DNA from 2 places in the Trichococcus flocculiformis genome. Region 2 is predicted to be linked to the other one. Evidence: predicted binding sites of a transcription regulator. Region 2 holds the regulator's gene; the other holds the start of a gene.
What was found. Region 2 encodes LexA, which represses DNA repair genes until DNA is damaged. Its sites were predicted from a motif close to CNAACANNTGTTNG; they were not measured.
Positions count from the first base shown of each region.

Region 1 (6,326 bases), 250 kb from region 2:
GCAATCAGCTCTTCCGGCAAATAAAAATCAAAATCACTTGTCCTCATTGATAAAATACCTCACTTATTTTTCTGTATCATACGATATCCCCAAATGGTCGTATGCCATCGGAGTCGCTACCCTGCCGCGCGGGGTGCGCTGCAGGAAACCCAATTGGAGCAGATAGGGTTCGTACATGTCCTCTATCGTTTCCATTTCTTCACCAATGTTGGCTGCTATCGTCGAAAGACCAACGGGGCCACCATTGTAGAAACGGATCATCGTCGTCAATATTTGCCTGTCCAAGTCATCAAGCCCTTTATTGTCCACGCTTAAAATGGTTAAGGCCTTATCAGCAATTTCCTTCGTGATCAGTCCATCGCGATAAACTTGGGCGAAATCGCGCACACGCCGGAGCAGCCGGTTGGCAACACGCGGGGTGCCTCTGGATCTCAAAGCGATTTCGACAGCGCCTGACTCATCGATTTTCGTGGACAAAACATCCGACGAGCGATGGACAATCTGCTGGAGATCTTCATGGCTGTAATATTCCATCCGCGAAACGATGCCGAACCGGTCGCGCAGGGGAGCCGACAGACTGCCGGCTTTTGTCGTGGCACCGACCAGTGTGAACGGCGGCAAGGTAAAGTGGACTGGGTGGGCTGTAGGCCCTTGCCCGATGATGATATCCACATAATAATCCTCCATGGCAGAGTAGAGCACTTCTTCAACGATCCGCGGCAAGCGATGGATCTCATCGATGAAGAGGACATCCCCCGCTTCCAGTTCATTGAGCAATACCATCAGATCGCCTGGCCGCTCGATTGCGGGTCCGCTCGTGCTGTGGATCCGGACATCCAATTCATTGGCAATGACCATCGCCAATGTCGTTTTTCCCAATCCGGGCGGCCCGTACAATAGCACGTGATCCAAGGCTTCACTGCGCGCTTTTGCGGCTTGAATATAAACTTTCAGTTCATTCTTCACTTTGTCTTGGCCGATATAGTGCGCCATCATTTGCGGCCGTAATGTTTTTTCAATCAAATCTTCTGTTAGATCTTCCGTATTTCCGGAAACGATTCTGTTTTCAGCTGTCATCTATATCACCCTTTTAAAAGTAGCTTGAAGGCCGCACGAAGCACTTCTTCTGTGTTGGAATAGTTTTCCTTTTCCAATAGCGGCAGTATTTTCTTCACTTCTCGATCCGAATAGCCCAAACCGGTCAATGCTTCCAAGGCTTCCGTCAAGACAGCAGACTGTCCGCGAGTGGTTTCATGGACGGGATGCTCTTCCAGCCAATAGGTATCCGGCAGCAATTCCCCGAGTTTGCCTTTCAAGTCCAAGATGATCTGCGCAGCCGTTTTTTTGCCTACACCAGGAAATTTCACCAAATACCCCACATTATCCGTTTCAATCGCTTGGATCAGGCCTAAGTGATCATCGCTCGCCAATATCGATAAGCCACTCTTCGGTCCGATCCCAGAGACGCTGATCAATTTCAAGTACAACTGTTTTTCCGTGTAGTCCTTGAAACCGAACAGGGTGATTGCATCCTCGCGGACTGCCTGATAGATGTAAAATGTCACATCCTGGTTCAAACTTCCGGAGAACCGGAAAGGATTCGCAACCTGCAATTGGTAGCCTATGCCACCATTCTCCAGAACCACATAGAGCGGTCCCACAAAGACTAATTTACCTTTTATGTATTCGTACATCATCTGACTCCTACTCTTCATTTCCTGATTTTCATTCGGTCCTATCATAACATAAAACCGAACGGAAATGACAACCGATCAGCCATTTATGTGGGAACAATCGTTTGGTCTGCATGAAGCAACAAAAAGTCCCAGGACCGGTAGCCATGGGACTTATCTTTGCTGACTATTCGAATAATTGTTTGTATTCAGAGTAGCCTTCCGCATCCAATTGATCGTAAGGGACGAAGCGCATGGCTGCCGAATTGATGCAGTAGCGCAAGCCGCCCAACTCCGCAGGACCGTCCTCAAAAACATGCCCCAGATGTGAGTCGGCTTGAGAACTGCGGACTTCCGTGCGTTTGCGCATCAACTTACGGTCTTCCAGCTCCTTCAGAGTGGAAATCGGTTTTGCAAAAGAAGGCCAGCCGCAGCCTGCATCATATTTGTCTGCAGAACTGAACAATGGTTCTCCGCTCACGACATCCACATAGATGCCCTTTTCATAAAAATCATCGTACTCGCCGGAAAAAGGTCTTTCCGTAGCTTCGTTCTGTGTCACTTCATATTGTAAAGGCGTCAAGCGCTTCAATAGTTCCTCTTTGTTGTCCATCTTAGTATCAGACCCCTTTCTTTTCATTGCTCCAGTATATCAAAAAATGCAAAAAAGCAGAACAAAAAAGTCTTGTTCTGCTTTTTATCTGTTTATTTAGTCTTTGATCAGAACAGGTTCCCCAAAATGCTTCCCAAAATACCACCCAATCCGCCCGTAGCCGAAGGAGTTGTCGTTCCGGACTGCTTAGGAAAGAGATCGGTAATGTCGAAATTGCTTGTGGCTGTTTCTTCAGCTTGTTTGGAGAAAATGTCGGTCTGTTTGGCCACACCATCGGCATCCAATCCATCGGCATCCTTTTTGTCAGCCAACATGCCCAGAATCATTGGCGCCATGGAAGCCAAGACCTTGGCAACCTCAGATTTGCTGATGCCTGTTTGGGCAGCGATCTGATCCACGACTTTATCTTTGTCCCCGAAGGCATGATCCAATATTTTATCGCCATCATCTGTATCGACCTTCTTGAACACATCTTCAATCGAGGATACGTCTTTGGTCTGCCCTTTATGTTTTTCCAATGCATCTGATAAGGAATCTTTCCCTGCTTTTGACTCTGCGTTTTTGCTTAATGCCCGAAGGATCAAAGGAATTGCAACAACAGCCAATTTCGGCAAAATACTTGCATCAACGCCCGTTTTGCTGCCCAAGGCTTGGATCGAACTTTCTTTGTTCAGTTCGCCCATCATTTCGGAAATGTCATTGATTTGCACCATTTTTTCCACTCCTATCTGTTATTTAACTATCCTGATTTTACAATAATTAAGCAGAAATAAGAAATGATACGCTTTCAGTGCGGGTCTTGGATCCGTTTGAACATTTTCTCCATATCCTGGTTGGAGAATTGAATCAACACAGGTCTACCGTGCGGGCAATTGTAAGGATTGTCCGTTTCGGCAAGATCTATCAATAGTTGGCGTGCTTCTTTGTCGCTTAGGAAATGATTCGCCTTGATCGAGCGCTTGCAACTCATCATGATGGCAGTGGCTTCCCGAAGCTTTTTGATGGAGATATCACCTTCAGCCAAAAACATCTCCACCAGTTCCTTCAGAATGTCTTCCTCCTCACCAGGTGTGAACCAGGCAGGATGTTTTTCAACGATGAAACTGTTCTGGCCGAACGGTTCGAGGAACAAGCCCATCGCTTGCAGCTCTTCCCGATTTTCCTGGATCAACTGGAATTCATTGGCGGGATAATCCAGGATGATCGGGATCAGCAACCCTTGGAGATCGGTGGAAACCTTGCCGATTTCCTCACGATAATATTCATATTTGATTCGCTCCTGGGCAGCATGCTGGTCGATGATGTAGAGGCCGTTTTCATTCTGCGCGAACAGGTAAGTACCGTGCATCTGGCCGAAAAAGTGCAAATCCGGGAACGGACGCTTGCCCGCCGGTCCCTTCTCTGCCTCCGCTTCGACTTTCTGAACGGTTTTCATGATCGGTTCTTCATGGGCAACCGGATTTTTTGGATGGATAGATACATGTGGAGCATTCGGTTCATCGTGGTCCTGCGTTGGTTGATCAGTGAACGGAACAGCGTAAACTTCTTGTTCTTCACTTGTAGGCGGCAGGCCCTCCGAAGGCGCGACTACTTCAGAACCCATAAAAGCTTGTTCACGTTGCGAATTTCCATTATGAACCGGCCCGTTGTCCCATGCTGTCTCCAAAGACCGGAAATCCTCATTTTCGCTTATCGCCGGCAGCTTCGTTTCCGTTTCTTGCACGACCTCTTGATCGAATGACCGGAAAGAGACGCTCAATTGCTCGGTCCGGACCGGTTCAGCTGAACTCGGGCGTTTGAACTTCAGATTTTCGATGCCGCTCGGAATGCGTTCTTCGGTCCGCAAAACAGCAGCGACCGCGCTCTGGATCAATTCTCCGAGTTCTTTTTCTTTGCTGATCCTGATTTCTTTTTTCGAAGGATGGACATTCACATCCAACAACAAGGAATCCGCATCCATCACAATGACAGCGAGCGGATACCTGCCGACCATCAGCTTGGATCCATAGCCATCGATGATCGCTTTATTCAAGGCGTAATTTTTTATGAAACGCCCGTTCAGTATCAAGGTGATGTAGTTGCGGCTTGCCCGCGTCGTGTCGGGCAAACTGATGTAGCCCTTCACTTTGAAGTCCAAATTTTCGTTCTCGATCAGTTTCATCTTCTTGGCGGTCAGTGTCCCGTAAACGCCCGCGATAGTCTGGCGCAGATCGCCGTTGCCAGCCGTGTGCAGAAGTTGGTTGCCTTCATGATGCAAACGGAAGGCAATCTCCGGATGACTCAAGGCGATCCGGTTCATGATGTCGGTGATGTTCGACAATTCAGTCTGGAGGGAACGGATGTATTTCAAACGGGCCGGCGTGTTGTAGAAAAGATCTTCGACGATGATCGTCGTCCCTTTACGGGATTTGTTCGGCCTTTCTTCCTCGATGACGCCGCCTTTTATCGACAAGTAGGTGCCGCTCTGATCAGCGACAGCCGTTTCGATCGAAACTTTGGCGACGGAAGCGATACTGGGCAAAGCCTCACCCCGAAACCCCAGCGAGTGGATGCGGAAAAGATCATCCTGCGTATAGATTTTGCTGGTCGCGTGCCGCGTAAAGGCAAGTTTCACCTCATCCGCCGCGATGCCATCGCCGTTGTCGGTGACCTGCACCTTCTTTAATCCAGCTTCTTCGATGAAAACATCGATCTGGGTACTGTTGGCATCGATTGCGTTCTCAACCAATTCCTTAACGACCGATGCCGGCCGTTCGATCACTTCACCGGCAGCGATTTGGTTCGTCAATATTTGGGAAAGCTCCCTGATTTTGGCCATCTTACTCACCTACTTTTTTGCGATTTCAGCAACTTTTTCCAACTGTCCAGCATCAGCATAGCTTGCATCGGTGTGCAATCCTCCAGCGCCAAGTCCGACAATTCATCGAGAACGTGCTTCTCGTTCGGATGCATCGCGCTCTCCTGAAACAACGCCAATTGCTCAATTGTATCATCCGGAACAGACAAGTCCGAACCTGAATGCAGCACATGCTGTTCATTCAATGAGTCGAGGATGACCTGCGCCTCGGCAATCAATTCATGCGGCATTCCGGCTAGCTTGGCTACATGTAGGCCATAACTTTTGTCTGCAGGACCCTGCATCAGTTTATGCAGGAACACCAATTCTCCGTCTTTTTCGATTGCCCCGACATGAACATTCTTTGTCCCCGCCAAATCGTCTTCGAGTTGGGTCAATTCATGGTAATGCGTCGAAAACAGCGTTTTTCCTTTGATGGTGCGATTGATGTAACGCAGGATCGCTTCCGCCAATGCCATGCCGTCGTACGTTGCCGTTCCTCTGCCGATTTCGTCGAACAAGATCAAACTCTTATCGGTCGCGAAGCGTAATGCTTGGTTCGTTTCGACCATTTCGACCATGAATGTACTCTGCCCGGAATAGAGGTCATCAGCCGCACCAATACGCGTGAATATTTGGTCAAAGATCGGCAAATGGGCTTTCTCGGCCGGCACAAAACAACCCATCTGGGCCAGGATGACAATCAACGCAACCTGACGCATGTAGGTGCTCTTACCTGACATGTTCGGCCCGGTGATCAGCAGAATATGATTGTCCTCACCCATGGAAATGCTGTTGGGCACAAATTTGTCTTTGCCGATGACGCGTTCCACAACCGGATGGCGCCCTTCTTTGATGGACAGATTGCGGTCGCTGTTGCTCAACTCGGGCTTGGAAAAATGATAGGCTTCGCTGACATGAGCGAACGACTGCAGGACATCGATCTCCGCCACCAATTTGGCAAGCGCCTGCAACTGTCGGCTGTATCCTTTTATTTCCTCCCGCAAGGCGACAAACAACTCATGCTCCAATTCGACAGACTTTTCCTCCGCCTCCAAAATAAGCGTCTCTTTCTCTTTCAATGCAGGTGTGACGAATCGTTCGGCATTGGCGAGCGTCTGTTTGCGCTCATACGTACCTTCTGGCAACGCCGCAAGGTTCGCCTTCGTTACTTCTATGTAATAGCCAAAAATGCGGTTGTAGC
Region 1 is NZ_OY759718.1:1,696,492-1,702,817, reverse strand. Features, by position in the region: gene queA (tRNA preQ1(34) S-adenosylmethionine ribosyltransferase-isomerase QueA) at 1-47, opposite strand, end outside; gene ruvB (Holliday junction branch migration DNA helicase RuvB) at 64-1,077, opposite strand; gene ruvA (Holliday junction branch migration protein RuvA) at 1,083-1,694, opposite strand; gene msrB (peptide-methionine (R)-S-oxide reductase MsrB) at 1,861-2,286, opposite strand; gene ACKPCD_RS08165 (DUF937 domain-containing protein) at 2,394-2,999, opposite strand; gene mutL (DNA mismatch repair endonuclease MutL) at 3,074-5,104, opposite strand; gene mutS (DNA mismatch repair protein MutS) at 5,110-6,326, opposite strand, start outside.
Region 1: ruvA (Holliday junction branch migration protein RuvA) is a predicted target of LexA. The motif match lies at 1,788-1,801, and genes of this name have one in related genera.

Region 2 (13,355 bases):
TTCAATTTTTAGGCACAGGAGCAGGTGTTCCTTCCACCAGCAGAAATCTTTCCAGTATAGCATTGAAGCTGTTGGATGAACGCAATGCCATCTGGCTTTTTGACTGCGGGGAGGGTACACAGCAGCGTGTACTCAAAACAACTATCCGACCCAGGAAAGTGGAAAAAATCTTCATCACCCATCTGCATGGAGATCATATATTCGGACTGCCTGGCTTTTTGAGCAGTAGGGCTTTTCAAGGCGGCAATACTCCCTTGAACATTTATGGCCCTGTCGGAATAAAGGAATTTGTTTTGACCAGTCTGCGTATATCCCAGTCGCACTTGCGCTATCCGATCTTTTTCCACGAAATAACGGAAGATGGCGTTGTGTTTGAAGATGAGCAATTTCGCGTCAGTTGTGCAAAGCTGAATCATGGTATCATTTCGTATGGATACCGTGTTGAAGAAGCAGACTATCCAGGAGAATTGCAGGCCGATAAACTCAAAGAGATGGATGTTCCCGCAGGACCGCTCTATGGAAAACTCAAGAACGGCGAGACTGTTGTTTTGCCTGACGGAAGAACCATCAACGGACTGGACTTTATTGGAAAAACAACTAAAGGACGCGTCGTAACGATTTTAGGCGACACAAGAAGAACGAAAAATACAGTCGTTTTAGCCAGAGATGCCGATGTGTTGGTTCATGAGAGTACCTTTGGGAAAGAAGACCAAGCGATAGCTTCTGATTATTTCCACTCAACGTGCATCGATGCCGCTAATGTAGCAAAAGAAGCAAACGTAAAGCAACTTTATTTGACCCACATCAGTGCGCGTTACTTGAACGGCAATGCGCATCAGCTGCAGCGGGATGCCCGTAAAGTCTTTCAGAATACAAAACTTGTCAATGACTATGACGAGTTCGACATTGCTCTGATGAAATGATTGCCGGAACCCTTGAGAACATACTCACTATTGTTCTCAAGGGTTGTAAGTTGACGATGCATCGGCAAAAAGATGATAATAAGAGTGTGTAAACATCAAAATGAGTGGGGCGATTATAATGAAAAATCAATGGAGATTAGTAGCAGGTATTATTTTGATCATCATCATTGTGTTGTTTGCCGTTTTTAACGTTGATTCTGTGCCGGTCAATTTTGGGTTCGCCGTCTTGGATGGACCTCTGATCATCGTCATTCTTGTTTCACTTCTGATGGGCTCGCTCATCACTTTATTGGTTGCGACAGGGAGTGCGACGAAGAAGAACAAAGAGTTCAAACAGATGCGTGCCGAAGTCGACGCAAAAAGCAAAGAGATCCAAACAGCCGTAGATACTGCAAAAGCCGGATACGAACAGCAACTGAGCGATCTGCGGATGCAGTTATCCCAGAAAGACAGCAAAATCAATTCGCTTGAAGAAGAGTTGATAAAAAAGCTGACTGTTGGTAACCCAGATCAACCGAGCAAAATTTGATAAAAACAGAGCTGGAGATTCATTTGATGGCTACTTCAAGTTAGAAAGAAAAGACTAGAACGGGTTTAGCTTCTAGTCTTTTTTCGGTTAAGGGGGCTGCAGTGCTTCTATATAGTTTACAAAGTAAGGAGTCGGTAAATTGTTATCGTCAAAGATGAATTGGAAAATACGCAAATCAGAAATTGATGCATCTATAAGCCTGGGAATCAGTCAGGCTACGGGCTTATCAGAAAAGTTCGTCCTACTGTGCATGCAGCGCGGACTTGAAACAAAGGAACAAATCACAGCATTCGTCGAAGGGACCCAAATGGAATTCCATGATCCATATTTGCTGCACGATATGGATAAAGCCGTCCATCGTTTGACTGAAGCTATTGAATCAGGGGAAGAAATCGTTGTTTATGGTGATTACGATGCGGATGGCATCACAAGTACTTGCATACTCGTGGAAACCATTGAAGTGTTGGGAGGCAATGTCGGTTATTATTTGCCGAATCGCTTCACGGATGGTTACGGCCCAAATGCCGCCGCATTCAAAAAACTGATCGAAAACGGGGCGCAACTGATCCTGACTTGCGATAACGGAGTTTCCGGTCACGAACCAATAGCGATGGCAAAAAAAATGGGGGTAGACGTCATTGTTTCCGATCACCATGAATTGCCGGCTGTCTTACCTGATGCATATGCTGTCATCCACCCGAAACATCCTGCCGGGTCCTATCCTTTCCCGGATCTTTCCGGAGCTGGCGTCGCCCTAAAAATCGCGGCGGCCCTTCTGGGGGAAATGCCCTTTGAATCACTTGACCTGGCTGCTATCGGCACTGTTGCGGACCTTGTTAGTTTGACAGGCGAAAATCGCTGGATCGTGAAACAAGGACTACAAGTCATGAAACAAGCGCATCGGCTCGGGTTGGCTGCATTGATGGAAGCCGCTGGAATAGATACGGCTGTTTTGGACGAAGAGAGCATCGGTTTCATCATCGGACCACGTTTGAATGCAGTCGGTCGATTGGAAGATGCGGGTCCGGGCGCTGAATTGATGCTGTCATTCGACGAAGAAAAAATTGCTGAATTGGTTGCCTATATTCAGGAAAAAAACGTCGAGAGACAAAACATAGTTCAGTCCATCCATGAAGAAGCCCGTATCCAATTGGCGAAGAATGAAAATTTGCCGGACGTTGTTGTGTTAGGCCACAAGAATTGGCATCAGGGCGTTCTCGGAATCGTGGCAAGCAAATTGGTCGAGGAATTTGGACGGCCAACCGTATTATTTAATATCGACGAAAAAACCGGTATCGCGAAAGGGTCAGCCCGCAGCACCGAGGCGTTGGACATTTATGCTGCATTGGCAGATGCAAAGGATTCGCTTACGAAGTTCGGTGGGCACAAAATGGCAGCAGGCATGAGTCTTCCTGCTGCTGATTTAGCCGCTTTCTCTGAAAAGATCAACAACTATGCTGCTCGCTATCATGATGCAATCGTGCTGGGCGAATCCATTTATATAGACGCCATCTTGCCGCTTGCTGACGTCACCTTGCCGTTTTTGAAGGAATTGGAGTTGCTGAAACCATATGGTACCGACAATCCGAAGCCGATATTCGGCTTCCAAAATGTACCTTTGACAGACATCAGACAAATCGGTGCCGACAACAAGCATCTAAAGTTCAAGCTTAAGGATAAGGAGCTCTTTCTGGATGTGATCGGCTTCAATAAGGGGAGCATCAGCAATCATTTGAATGAGGCGGATGTCGTTTCCCTAATCGGCGAGCTTTCAATTAATGTTTGGCGGGACAGCGCGAAGCCTCAACTGCAGTTGAGGGACATTAAAAATAAACATGTTCAGTTTTTTGACAAAAGGAGTTCGGTCATCCAAGAATCGGTATTGGCTGTGGAAGATGCCTTGTATCTATTTTCGACTTCCAACATCATGAAACAATTTTATGAGCGTATTCCAAGCAGTTCGAATGCGGCCTTGCTCACAGACAATACAGTGGATGCCTTGCAGGCCGTCAGCGCCAAGAATCTCGTGCTCTTCGAATGTCCTTTGAAGCTGAACCTTTTGGCGAATCTCCTGAAGAGTAATCAGTTCGAAAATGTGTATGTCGTCTCTCATGAATCGAATGGCGTATACGCAGATGGCGTTCCTCCTAAAGACCAGTTTGCAAAATTTTACCAGTATATCCGTTCGCATAAGGATATCGACGTGAGAAATCGATTAGATGCTTTGGCAGAATATTTAAAAATCAAGAAAAATCTTGCCATTTTCATGATTCAAGTGTTTTTGGAGGCGGGATTTGTTACAATAGACAATGGTTTCATCAATGAGGTCAAGAATCCCGTCAAAAGGGCTTTGGCTGATACACAAGTATACAAAGATCGCCTGCAGAAAATGGAAGCTGAAAAAATATTCATCTACAGCCCGTTTTCGCAACTGACAAAATGGTTGAATGAACAGATGATGGTTCAATAATTAGGAGGAACATAAAAATGGATTTAAAAAAATATATTGCTGACGTAAAAGATTTTCCGGAACAAGGCATCATTTTCCGCGATATTTCCCCTTTGATGGCAAATGGCGAAGCCTATCGTTATTCAATCAAGGAAATCGTGAAATATGCTCAAGACTTGAATGTTGATAAAGTAGTCGGACCTGAAGCGCGTGGCTTCATGGTCGGTTGCCCTGTGGCTGTGGAATTAGGCTGCGGATTCGCGATGGCCCGCAAAAAAGGCAAATTGCCCCGCGAAACAGTTGAAGTATCCTACGGGCTGGAATACGGGAAAGCGACATTGCAACTGCATCAAGATGCCATCTTGCCTGGCGATAAAGTGCTGGTCTGTGATGATTTGTTGGCTACTGGCGGCACTACAGCCGCGACTATAGAATTGGTTGAAAAATTAGGCGGAGAAGTTGTGGGCTTGGCGTTCTTGATCGAGTTGCTGGATTTAAAGGGCAGAGATCTGATCCAAGGGTATGACATCTTCACGCTGATGGAATACTAAGAGAAGTAATCCTAAATAAGCATAGACACGCAAAAAGGCTGCCGGTTGGCAGCCTTTTTGCGTCAGTTGGAGGACTGTTCTTTAAATGATGTGGTTCCGGTACAGGCCGACTACTTTACCCAGGATGAGGACAGAATCCAGGATGATCGGATCCATGCTCGAATTTTCAGGTTGCAGACGATAGTAGTTATTTTCTTTGTAGAAACGTTTGCAGGTCGCTTCATCATCGTCCGTCATGGCTATGACGATATCTCCGTTTTCAGCCGTGTTCTGTTTTCTGACAATGACGGAGTCGCCATCGAAGATGCCGGCATCGATCATGCTTTCTCCGCGGATTTTCAACATGAATAAAGATCCCGCATTGGATTGCAGATCCGGGGGAACCGGGAAATAGTCGGTTGCTTCTTCTACGGCAAGTATGGGCGCTCCGGCTGTGACAGTACCCAACAACGGCATTTTATCTGATAGGATCCCCAATTTGTCCAGACCTGCTTGGGTCAATTCTATCGCACGGGGTTTTGTAGGATCCCGCTGGATAAAACCATTTTTTTCAAGACGCGACAGATGGCCATGAACCGTAGATGTAGATGACAGTTTTACCGCATTTCCGATTTCCCTTACGGTCGGCGGGTAGCCCTTTTCCTGGACTTCTTCATAAATGTATTGAAGCACTTCAATTTGGCGTGAATCTTTATTTTTAACCATGAGATCATCATCTCCGTAATCCTATATTTATATCGTTTAGGATACCATTAATCCCTCAAAAAATCAAACAGATGTTCGCATGTTCTTTGAAAATTATGTTAGAATATGCCTAGTATTGCCACAAATACAGCAAATGTTGAAGCGTTTTCCAAAAATCGCTAAATTTATCCGTGATTGCTATTTCTTTTTCTCATAATCTTTAGTACAATTAATGAATGAATGCTTTGGAAAGGGGGATGAATACGTGTCAACAACAGCATGGGTAATGATGGTTATTTTAGGAATAGTAATAGGAGCGGTTGGCGGATTTTTCCTTGCAAGACGTTATATGGTAAAATATTTTGAAGAAAATCCACCGATCAATGAAGAAATGTTGCGTTCTATGATGATGCAGATGGGTCAAAAACCATCCGAAAGAAAAGTTAAACAAATTATGGCTTCGATGAAAGCACAATCAACAAAGAAAAAGAAATAGACTAATGAAATAATATACAAAATGTGGATCTTTACGGTTCCACATTTTTATTTTGTCTGAATAAACGCAAGAAAGGGGAAATATCCGTGAGTATTTTCAAAAAATTGAGTTGGTTTTTTCGTCAGGAATGGAAAGCCTATTTTGTGGGCGTCTTTTTCCTGATCATTGTGGCGATACTTCAGGTTGTATCGCCGCGCATCGTCGGAATCATTATCGATGAAATTGCACTTGGCACGTTAACGATGGCTTCTTTGTGGAAGTGGACAGTGATCATATTGATAGCGGGCGTGCTGCAGTACCTCTTCCGTTATATTTGGAGGATGAAGATTTGGGGAACTTCAGCAGAACTGGAAAAGATACTTCGGTCAAGATTGTTCAAGCATTTCACCGAAATGGATGCTGTCTTCTTCCAAAAGTACAGGACAGGCGATCTGATGGCGCATGCGACGAATGATTTGAATGCCATCCGCATGGTCGCCGGCGCAGGTATCCTGACATTGGCAGATTCAATTTCTTCAGGCGGGATCACGCTCTTTACGATGTTCTTCTTGATCGATTGGCGTTTGACGCTCATTGCTATGATCCCATTGCCGGCTTTGACGTTGGTGTCACGAATCCTCGGACAAAAGATGCATAAACGATTCCGCAAAGCACAGGCCGCTTTCTCGAGTTTGAATGACAAAACGCAAGAGAGCGTATCCGGCGTCAAAGTCATCAAAACTTTTGGTGAAGAAGAAGAGGATATTCGTGATTTCGAAGCAATGACAAAAGATGTCGTTGCAAAAAATAAATCTGTCTATCTGGTTGATGCCTTATTTGATCCAGCTATCCAACTTATTTTAGGACTTTCATTTGCGCTGACAATCATATTCGGAGGTCGCTTTGTCGTGGAAGGCAGCATCAGTATCGGTCAGTTGGTTTCGTTCATCAGTTACATCGGAATGATGGCGTGGCCAATGTTGGCAGTGGGTAGGCTTTTCAATGTACTTGAGCGAGGCAGTGCCAGTTATAGCAGGATTGATGAGCTTCTGAAGGAAAAATCAACGATCCAGGAGCAGAAAAATGCCATCCGGACTGTGGTTTCAGGCGATTTGGATTTTCAGGTATCCTCATTCAACTATCCAAACAGCAAAGAAATTAGCCTCCATGATGTCACCTTCCATTTAAAGCGGGGGCAAACGTTAGGGATTGTCGGCAGAACTGGATCGGGCAAAAGTACGATTTTCCGTCTGCTGTTGCGTGAGTATGACCAATATACAGGCAGCATCAACTACAATGGGATCGATATTCGCGATTATTCATTGGATGCATTGCTGAGCGGAATCGGTTACGTTCCCCAAGACAACTTTCTGTTTTCTTCTGACGTCAGGGAAAATATCCGTTTCGCTGATCCATCCATCAGCCAGCAAAAGGTGGAGGAGGCAGCGCGCTTGACGGCCATTCATCATGATATCCTTGGCTTCCCCGCTGGATACGATACGATGGTCGGCGAGAGAGGTGTTTCTCTGTCAGGTGGGCAAAAACAACGGATAGCGATTGCGCGAGCCTTAGTCACCGAACCAGAACTGCTTATTTTGGATGATTCTTTATCTGCTGTGGACGCGAAAACCGAAGAAGCAATCTTGACGGGACTCAAGCAACAACGAGTCGATCAGACAACAATCATCGCAGCCCATCGGATCAGCAGTGTGATGCATGCGAATGAAATCATCGTTCTTGATGAAGGACGCATCGTCGAACGCGGGACTCATCATGAGTTAATGGAATTGAACGGGTGGTACCGAAGAATGTATGAGAAACAACAACTCGAAACAAAATTGGAAGGGAAGGATGAAGCATGAGTGGATCAGCATGGTCTAAGACAATCCCATTGAAGGAACAGCTACGGGTAATCAAAAGAATTTTCCGATTTGCCCATCCTTTTCGTTATCAATTTTTCATCGCCTTGCTTTTCAGTATCGCGTTATCGTTGGTGAATGTTGTGGCCCCGCGAATCATCCAAATTTATATGGATGATTATCTGGCTGTGGGCGATGTCACGACCAATATCAGTCTGTTTTTTGCGATGGCCTATCTGGGATCCATACTGCTGAAGATGTTAGTCACTTATCTGCAGCGTTATATATTCAGCATGGCATCCGAACAAACTGTCGAGAATATCCGAAATGCTGTTTTCCGTAAAATCAATCAATTGGGGATGCGTTATTATGATACAACTCCAGCTGGTTCGATTGTGTCTCGCGTCACCAATGACACAGAAACCATCAAAGAATTCTGGAATGTGTTTTTGGCTTTGGCAGAAGGGATTTTCAGCATCATTACCGTGTTCATCGCCATGTGGACATTGGACAAGCAGATTTCCTTGCTCTTCATCGTTTTTGTCCCGATAATGGCAGGTCTGATTTGGTATTATCAAAAATACAGCACACGTGTTTACCGGACGATGCGTGAAAGACTGAGCCAGCTGAATACGAAATTAAATGAATCCATTTCCGGTATGGCAATCATTCAGCAGTTCCGCCAAGAAAAACGTCTGCGCGCAGAATTTGATGCAATCAATGATGATTACAGTAAAGGTCGCGTAGCGATGGTCCAGATGAATGCTTTGATGTTGATGCCGGTCGTCAACCTATTGCAGGCAATTGCTTTGGCGATTGTCCTTTGGTTATTTGGCTACCAGACTTTGAACGGCGTTGTGGAGTTGGGGGTCATCTATGCATTCACTACCTATATCCAAAATTTCTTCCGTCCTATGGGAATGATGATGGACAACCTCAGCGCCCTTCAGGACGGTATCGTCTCCAGTTCCAGGGTCCTGAGTGTATTGGATAACGCCGAATTGGCGCCAAATCAACCCGCAGATTCGGAATTGGAGATCAGTCAGGGCAGAATCGAATTTAAAGATGTATCTTTCTCTTATGACGGGAAACAGGATGTGCTGAAAGGCATCAGCTTTACAGCCAATCCGGGTGAAACGGTAGCGTTGGTCGGGCATACCGGCAGCGGTAAAAGCTCGATCATCAATGTGTTGCTGCGTTTTTACGAATTCGAGAAGGGCGATATTTTGATTGATGGGAAATCGATAAAGGCATATCCAATCGAGGAAATTCGTTCGAAAATAGGTTTGGTCCTTCAAGATTCTTTCCTTTTTTACGGGGATATCTCGCATAATATCCGATTGATGAATAAGGACTACACCGATCGGGATATAGAGGCTGCGGCTGCGTTTGTGCATGCCGATTCATTCATAGAGTCGCTTCCCGGAGGTTACCACGCAAAAGTGATTGAACGAGGAGCCAGCTATTCAAGCGGCGAGCGGCAATTGATTTCGTTTGCCCGTACGATTTTACGGGATCCAAAAGTGCTCATCCTCGATGAGGCAACAGCCAATATCGACACCGAAACGGAGCTGTTGATCCAAGAAAGCATGCGCAAGATGCGTGAAGGCCGAACAACGATTGCGATCGCACATCGTTTGTCGACCATCAGGGATGCTCACCTGATCCTAGTGCTGGACAAAGGGCGCGTCATCGAAAGAGGCACACATGAAGAACTGATCGCCAAGCGGGGAACCTATTATGACATGTACATGCTCCAGTCAATGAACGATTGACCAAACGAATCGGCAGCAATGCCAAAAAACAGCACCGGAAATTTTCCGGTGCTGTTTTTTTTGATAGCTGCTGCATACTTGACATCAAACATCAGCTGATTTATTTCGCTACATACACAAAGTTCGGATCGATTTCCTGATCCAACTGACGGAAAGTACTCCCGAGCAATTCGTCGTAGGCCGCCAATTCTTCTCTGGAGATCCGCTTTTCCTTCGGCAGGTAAATGGGCTTGCCGAAGCGGACTGTCGCTTTTTTGCGTTTCAAAATAAGTTCTTTGAATGTGAGCGGGCCTTGATAGACAACTGGGAGGATCGGTACATTGGCCAATTTGGCTATGGATGAAGTCCCACCTTTGATTTCGGTGGAATGTCTCGATCCGGTCGGAAAAATCAGCAGATTGGTTTTTCCTTCTTTCAGGATGGAAACAGGCTGTTTCAGTGCACTCGGACCCGGGTTTTCACGATTGACAGGGAACGCGTTCATATGAGTGAGTACCCAGGTGATAAATTTCCCCTTGAAAAGCTCTTGCTTCGCCATTGAGGAAAAGATATGCGGGTAAACACCAAAAGAAATAAAAACTGGATCCAGCAGACTTCTGTGGGGTGCTGCAAGGATGAAGACTGTATCCTTTGGAATGTACTCTTTGTTTTGGATTTCGGTCTTGCCGTTCACTATCCAGACCAGAAATCTCACAATGTTAACAATTGCTTTAAAAAACATGACAGGTCTCCTTTTGCTTTAGCATTATGCTAATTAGTATGTGATAGTTTGTGTAATATTTCAAGCTAAATATTCATCTCCGGCAAGCGTCAATGGGGAGGAAGGTATATTTTTCGACGGAATTGCAGTACAATAAAGAGTGGACAGCAAGAAGCAGAGGAAGTGATAGCGTGAAATGGAGTATGCCGGACAAGTTGATACAAGAGGGACGCGAATATGTGAATGAGGACCGTGTGCTATCCGTGCAACCGGATTTCCACACTCAGGTTTGGCATTGTGAAGTGCTCGGCAGTAAAATGTATCATGTCACCTTAGATGGTACAGCCAGAGAACAGGATCTATGCCAGTGTAAATACTGGAAAAACCATCAGTATTGCAAGCATACGATCGCTGTTGAATTATATCTGAAGGAGAAATGCGGCACCCGAATTTTGACGGAAAGCAGTGCAGAGCAGTTTCAGGTAGATGCAGAAACGGCCGGTCAGGAATTTGTGAATGACTTGACGCAGATTTTCTTCCAAGAAAATAAAGGTGCCCAGAGCCTGACGACCCGAGCTGATTTTTTAGTGCAGTATACGCTGCAGATTCTCCGCATGAAACCAAATAATCTGATGCAAAACACAGGTGAACATGTATTAGCTCTTTCCTTGCGTGCAGGGATTGATAAATCGTATATGGTTACAAATATAGAACAATTTACGGAACAATTCACCAAACAAGAAAAATGGGATTACCGTCTTGGAGATGCGATCGACTTTCGGTCTGTGAAGATACAAGAATCGGACCAAGCCATCATCCATCGACTGCATAAATTGTTGGAAGAGCAACCCGCGGCGTTGAACAAGCAATTGTTGAATGTCACGGCCAGAAAATTAGATTCCTATCTGATTATTCCGCCGAGTTCAGCGCACTCCCTTTTGGAAGATTTAATCCAAACCGGCAGGGTGGAATGGATTGACGGTGATGATACATATCCGGATGTACAGATCAGTCCCGAAAAACCGGGTTATCAATTCCTGTTGGGAAAAAAAGGCAGAGGAATAGAGCTTCGCATCCAGCGCGACAACATTACTCATCTATTGGAGTACGACTGGTTAATCGAAGCCAACAAAATCCATCCGCTCAGTGCGCAACAGCATAAACTGTTAGGATACCTCTCATTTTTTGAGAAACGTTTTGAGGACTCAGATGTGATCGGAGTCGAAGAGTCCGATGTATCGGATTTGCTGACCTACGTTATCCCGTTGTTGAAACAGATAGGAACAGTGCACTTCAGCGATGAACTGGAACGTAACATCATTGATGAACCATTGACTGTCTCAATCCATTTCCGCGGCCCGGCAAAAAGGATAAAAGGGGAAATTTTATTCAAATACGGAGAAACAGTCTTCAATCAAAACCACGCCGCCAAAACGGCTTCCCAATTCTTGATCAGAGACACAATAGCGGAAGAGAGAATCCTGCAGGTGTTGGAAGCTTTGGAATTCAACATCATCGAGAACCAAATATCTTTCCTGGCTGCAAAAGATATCGACCTATTCAGCTTTCTTTACAGAAAAGTACCAACATTGCGCCGCTATGCTGAAGTGGAATTAAGTCCGGATCTGCAGAACCTGGTAGTCGAGGACACAGTCGTGTCAACTTCAGTCCAACGCAGAACAAGGGATTCTTTTTTGGATATTCGTTTTGATGTTGACGGAATTTCGGATAATGAAATAGACAAATTACTGAACAGTTTAAAAAAAAATGACGCCTATTACAAGACGGAGGACGGGCGAATGTTGTCTTTGGAGACGGAAACAATGAGGGAGATGAATCGCTTCCTTTCGTTGATCAAAGATGAGTCACAAGTTCGTGAGGGGACTCTGTCCATGCCGATGATAAAAAGCCTGACGCTTGAAAAAGAAATCAATGACTTGAACCCTGAGGTAGGCAGTCAAGCTTTCCTTAATGAACTTTATCATTTCATCAAGCACCCGGATGAGTTTCCCGCTGAACTGCCGAAATCGTTGCAAGCGGATTTGCGTCCCTATCAAGCGACCGGCTTCAAATGGCTAAAGTTCCTTGCCAACTATGGTTTGGGTGGTATTTTGGCTGATGAAATGGGACTCGGTAAGACGCTACAGCTGATCACCTTCTTGCTCAGTGAAGTAGAAGAAGGCAAAAACGAAAATAAACCTGCTCTCGTGATCGCTCCGGCTTCGCTGATATACAACTGGAAGTACGAATTCCAGAAATTCGCACCTTTGCTTCAGATCAGCGTCATCAGCGGCGTGAAAAAGGAACGGGAAGAGCAATTGTCCCAACTGCCGGAGAGCGGTATCGCAATCACATCTTATCAAAGTTTCCGTCAGGACATCGAATCTTATCAAAAGTGTGATTTCTATGCGATGATTCTGGATGAATCCCAGTACGTCAATAACTATAACACCAAGACGTTCCGTGCCATTGCGAAAATGAACGCCCGAGTCAACATAGCATTGAGCGGTACGCCGATCGAGAACAGCGTAACGGAGTTTTGGGCGATATTCCAATTGATCCTGCCTGGGTTATTTCCAAAATTGCAGGAATTCAAAAAAATGCCACTCGAAGATATTTCGAAAACAGCCAAACCCTTTATGTTGCGGCGGTTGAAGGCGGATGTGTTGGGCGACCTGCCGGAGAAATCGGAAGCGGACATATACAGCAGTCTAAACCGTGAACAGAAAGTCATGTATTTGGCTTATCTGCAGCAACTGCAGGAAAAGGTATCTGATTATGACAGTGAGGATTTCCAACGGAACCGGATGGAAATCTTGGCCGGGTTGACTCGTTTGCGTCAAATTTGCTGTGATCCCCGTTTGGTGGATCCGGTTTATGAGGGAGGATCCGGAAAATTGGAGCAACTGGTCGAAATATTGAGGAATGCTCAAGAAAACAACCAGCATGTTTTGGTTTTTTCACAGTTCACTTCCATGCTCAAGTTGATTGAAGCGGAATTGGCCAAGGAAAACTTAAGTCATCTGTACCTCAGCGGAAAAACCCCACCTGCAGAAAGAATTACGCTCGTAAATCAGTTCAACGAAGGCAATACGGACGTCTTTTTGATTTCACTGAAGGCGGGCGGCACCGGGCTGAACCTGACTGGCGCTGACACTGTCATCCTTTTCGATCTGTGGTGGAACCCGGCAGTCGAAGAGCAAGCCGCAGGCAGAGCGCATCGCATCGGACAAAAGAAAAACGTGCAAGTGTATCGTTTCATTGCAGAGGGAACCATCGAAGAGAAAATCAATCAACTCCAGCAAGATAAAAAAATGCTCTTTGATCAGTTGGTCGTATCGGAAGGGGAAGAAGCGCTCAACAGACAACGGTTGACGAATGATGATATCAAGCAGATTCTGGGGATACAA
Region 2 is NZ_OY759718.1:1,944,903-1,958,257, reverse strand. Features, by position in the region: gene rnz (ribonuclease Z) at 1-923, shown strand, start outside; gene ACKPCD_RS09270 (LapA family protein) at 1,042-1,452, shown strand; gene recJ (single-stranded-DNA-specific exonuclease RecJ) at 1,592-3,922, shown strand; gene ACKPCD_RS09260 (adenine phosphoribosyltransferase) at 3,940-4,452, shown strand; gene lexA (transcriptional repressor LexA) at 4,534-5,157, opposite strand; gene ACKPCD_RS09250 (YneF family protein) at 5,402-5,632, shown strand; gene ACKPCD_RS09245 (ABC transporter ATP-binding protein) at 5,719-7,473, shown strand; gene ACKPCD_RS09240 (ABC transporter ATP-binding protein) at 7,470-9,245, shown strand; gene ACKPCD_RS09235 (lysophospholipid acyltransferase family protein) at 9,346-9,966, opposite strand; gene ACKPCD_RS09230 (DEAD/DEAH box helicase) at 10,137-13,355, shown strand, end outside.